Regions from separate parts of the Streptomyces sp. NBC_01471 genome, predicted to be linked through region 1. Evidence: riboswitches for the same ligand, from Rfam matches in the RefSeq annotation. Region 1 holds a riboswitch; the other holds the start of a gene.
The links. Region 1 has a riboswitch for cyclic di-AMP ahead of OG285_RS21740 (transglycosylase family protein). Riboswitches for the same ligand answer to the same signal wherever they lie in the genome.
Positions count from the first base shown of each region.

Region 2: linked by a shared signal. The riboswitch ahead of OG285_RS33265 (C40 family peptidase) and the one ahead of OG285_RS21740 (transglycosylase family protein) in region 1 are both predicted to bind cyclic di-AMP.

Region 1 is NZ_CP109450.1:4,856,559-4,858,750, forward strand. Features, by position in the region: gene OG285_RS21735 (transglycosylase family protein) at 1-699, shown strand, start outside; cyclic di-AMP (ydaO/yuaA leader) riboswitch at 957-1,145, shown strand; gene OG285_RS21740 (transglycosylase family protein) at 1,149-1,847, shown strand; gene eno (phosphopyruvate hydratase) at 2,143-2,192, shown strand, end outside.
Region 2 is NZ_CP109450.1:7,356,466-7,358,657, forward strand. Features, by position in the region: gene OG285_RS33260 (ATP-binding protein) at 209-640, shown strand; gene OG285_RS33265 (C40 family peptidase) at 672-1,145, opposite strand; cyclic di-AMP (ydaO/yuaA leader) riboswitch at 1,149-1,366, opposite strand; gene OG285_RS33270 (alpha/beta hydrolase) at 2,139-2,192, shown strand, end outside.

The DNA of each region.
Region 1 (2,192 bases):
GCGGCCACGGCGTCCGTGGATCCGGGCTCCCCGGACACCGCGAGCCCCGGTTCCGCGAAGCCGACCGGCTCCGCCAAGGACCCGGCGGACGCGGACACGGACGCGGATGCGGACGGCGGGAAGGGGGTGCCCTCCGAGGGGGCGCCGTCCGGGCAGGCGCCGTCGGGGCGGACGAGTCCGGGCCCTTCCGGTTCCCCCTCGGGTTCCCCCGCCGGATCGTCCACGCCGTCAGCGCACTCATCTCCGACATCTGACCCCTCATCGGATACTTCGGACTCTTCCGGCGATTCGGGCACTTCGGGCTCCCGGTCATCCGACACGCCCGGGCCGTCCGACTCCGCGTCATCCAGACCCTCGGACCCGGCGGCATCCGCGGACTCCCCTTCCGGCTCGCCGTCCTCCCCGGGGAGTGACGGGCCCGGCAGACACCGGGGCGGCAAGGCTGCCGACGGCACCGGTACGAGCCGCGACGAGACCGGTCGGCACGCCTCGCGCGGCGGCGCGGCGTCCCGCAATGACGCCCGTACGGACGGCAGCTACACGGTCCGCGCGGGTGACAACCTCTGGGCCATCGCGGAGGCGCACGATCTGCCCGGCGGATGGCCCGCGCTCTATGCGGCGAACCATCGGACCGTCGGAGGCGATCCGGACTTCATCGTTCCTGGCCAGAGCCTTGATCTCGACCAGAAACAGGGGTAGTTCGAGACCGTATGTCCGCTTCTGTTCGAGTGAGACATGGCTCTCGTCGGAGCGGCTGAATGTCCAGACTGTCCGCCCGGCGTACGCCGTCCCTCACCTGCGAAAACGGGTCAGGCGTGGTCGTAAACCAGGGATTTACCCGCCGATGTTCATCTTTGAATATCGGGGGGTCCTGTGATTACGGTCAGACCGCTCGCACCGCGGGCCTCTTCGATCGCCACGCCGAATCCTGCCATCGGTCGAAGGGAAGCAGTTGACGCTAAGAAGCGCCGCAGGCAGGAGCGGGGGACCCAGGTAAGCGCCGGGGCCGGCCGTCCGTTCTGAGTTTCGGAGAACGGCACGAACCGGGACCGGCTTGGGGTGAAGCTGCGCGCTAGGCCGCGCAGCCGGGCAACTCATTGGCCCGAACCCGACAGCTCACCTCGTAGGCGTCGGTGAGGAGATTCTTCATGCTGTTTTCCAGCAAGTCCAAGCACCGCCGCCCCTCGAAGGCCGTCCGTGTCGCCACGCTCGCCGGTGTCGCTGGTGCGGCCGTGGCCGTGCCGCTGATCGGTGCCACCTCCGCCTCCGCCGCCTCGGTCTCCACCTGGGACGCCGTCGCGCAGTGCGAGTCCGGTGGCAACTGGTCCACCAACACCGGCAACGGTTACTACGGTGGCCTCCAGTTCAACAACTCCAGCTGGGCCGCCGCCGGCGGTACGCAGTACGCCCCGCGCGCCGACCTCGCCACCAAGGGCCAGCAGATCGCCACCGCCGAGAAGCTTCTCGCCATGCAGGGTCCGGGCGCCTGGTCCTGTGCCGGTGCCGGCAACCTGACCAGCGGTGGCCCCAGCCCGGACGTCTCCACCGGCTCCTCCTCGTCGAGCGCCGGCCAGCAGAGCAGCCACAGCGACCAGCAGGCCGCTTCGCGCAGCGAGGCCCGCACCAGTGCGCCGGCCGCTCCGAAGCACGCCGCTCCCCGGCACGCCGCGCCCACCACGATCCAGAAGGGCGACGGCGAGTACAAGGTCAAGTCCGGCGACACCCTGGCCACGATCGCCAAGGCCGAGCACGTCAAGGGTGGCTGGAAGAAGGTCTTCGACCTGAACAAGGGCATCGTGAAGGACGCCGACCTGATCTTCCCCGGTCAGCAGCTCCACCTGAGCTGATATCAGCTCTCCCTCAGCACCCCCGGCCCGGCGCGACTCCCCCGTACGCGCCGGGCCGGGGGTCTCTCCGCCGGGAGCCGCGTCCCCGTTCGGGAGCCGGTCCGGCCGGGGCGACGGGGGCAGTGATCTGGTTACCGTCTAGTAGTTTTGCTGTCTTTCATTCCGTCATACGATCTTTTGGGCCCTTTTTCGTCCCAGGGTCCGGGCGCCCTGCCGGCTGATGCCCCCGAGCCGGTTAGGCTCTTGGCGCAAGGCCAAGAGACCCTGCGCCCATAGCGTCACATCCCAGAAGGAGATGCTAGTGCCGTCCATCGACGTCGTCGTAGCCCGGGAAATCCTGGACTC
Region 2 (2,192 bases), 2.5 Mb from region 1:
CTGCCAACGTGCCATCCCGGCCGTCAAATACGGTCTCGCGTCGGAGAGTTCATCACTTTGAGCGACAGATATATGCACATCTTTGTGGATCGCCGGTACTGCGGTCACTATGAGTGTCACGCTCGCACGAAGTGCCACCTGAGGCCGTCTCGAAGTGCCATCCGTCACGAGACCTGCGCCGGTAGCGGTGGGAAAGGGACAGGCCGTCATGGCAGACCACCAGGAAGCATCCGTCACCCTGCCGAGCGAGGCTGCTTCGGTCCCGGCCGCCCGGACGTTCGTGGCCCGTGTGCTCACCGGCTGGGGGCTGCCCCCCGAAGCCGAGTTGGCGGACACCATCCGGCTGATCGTCTCGGAGCTCGCGACCAACGCGGTGCAGCACACCTTCGGCGCGTCCCCCACCTTCACGGTGGAGGCCGTCCTGGAGCGGGACGAGCGGCTGTGTGTGGGCGTCACCGACAGCCATCCGCGCTGGCCCCAGCGGCTGCCCGCGGCCGTGCAGCAGGACAACGGCCGGGGCATGGTCATCATCCGCTGGCTGGCAGCCGAGCACGGCGGCCGGCTCTCCGTCACCCCGACGCGGGACGGCGGCAAGACCGTATGGATCGCCCTGCCCTGGACGGCCCCGGTCCAGGGCTGAACGAGCCCGCGGTGGCTGATGCCTCCCCGCTTCAGCCCACCCGGCCGTACCAGACGCTGCGGGACCAGATCTTCTCCAGCCTGACCACGGCGCCGGTCTTGGGGGAGTGCCAGATCTTCCCGCTCCCGGCGTAGATGCCGACGTGGTAAACGCTCCGGCCGTAGTGGAAGAACACCAGGTCACCGCGGTGCCGACTGGACGCCGGGATGTGGCGTACGCGGTTGTACTGCGCCTGGGCGGTGCGCGGCAGCTTCTTGCCGGCCTGTTTGTACGAGTAGAGCGTCAGCCCCGAACAGTCGAAGCGCGACGGCCCCGCCGCCCCCCACTGATAGGGCGATCCCTTCTTGGAGGCCGCGATCTGCACCGCTCGGACGGCGTGCGCGGCGGCCTGGGCGTCCACGGTCGCGCCCGGTGCCAGGGAGGTCCCCGCGACGGCCGCGAGGGTGAGGGCCGAGGCTGTTCCGGCCCGGGAGAGCAAAGACGGGATATGAATCTGCGCAGTCATGCGCAACCCTTCGCAAACCGCCTGTGAAGGATGACCTGTCGGGTTCGGGCCGGCGAAGTTGCCCGGCCGCCCGGCAGGATGACCGACTGATCAAGTCGGTCATCCTGCCGGGCGGCTTCACCCCGAGGAGCGACGTCGCTGTCGCCCCGGACTGCTTGGGTCCTCCACTCCTGCCGATCCACTCGTGTCGACCAGACATCCGGGTACGGCGGCAGGACTCGGCGTCCGCCCGGACCGCCCCGCCGTGGTGGCGGGGGCTTGTCGTCTCCCGGATCTTCACCCATGGCGTGGCGGATTTCCGGCTGACCGCGCCGATTTGTGATGTTTCGAGCCACTGATCTGTTCGAGTGGGGACCGCGGGCGCCGCGCCGCCGGACTCCGCGGTCGCACGGCCCTCACCTGGGGCGCAGCGCGGGTCCAGGGTGGTTGAGCCGCTGGAATCCGCAACTCGGCGCGGCCGCCGGACCGGTGTCCGCCTACGCCTTCCGGGGGGCACCCATCGGTGTACCGGCGGCCACCGGAAGGTGGATCCGGGCCGTGTTCCTGTGCGGATGCCGGCGTACGGGCGCCGGAGCCCGCGTGGCCACGCGGAGACGGCCCGCACGGTGACGGGTTGGGCGAACGGTTCACCGCGTCGTGGACGTGCGTACCGGATGCCCCGCGGGGGCGAGCGTCCCGGCACCGGCAACTCGGCCCGCAGGAGTGGTACTTCACCCTCGACCGGCCAACGTCTCCGATTCTGGTCCGCGTTGAGAGCCGCCGGTCAGCCGCTTGTGTTGCACCGCTCACCGGGGCCGGTTCTCCGCATTTCGGCTTGGTAAAGAACGCTCATGCGGCCTGTTGTCAGGGACCGTTCACAAGAAAGGATCCCCTGTACGTACTGGAGAGCGCCGTACGAACGGCGCTTCGCACAGGGGGAGGTACCACGTGAGACGCACCGCAGTGCTCGGCTCGGCCGGCGCTCTGGCCGCGGCGACTCTCATAGCGGGCGCCATGGCGGCGCCGTCGGCCACCGCCGACGGCCGCGGCCACGCCGGCTCGGAGGCA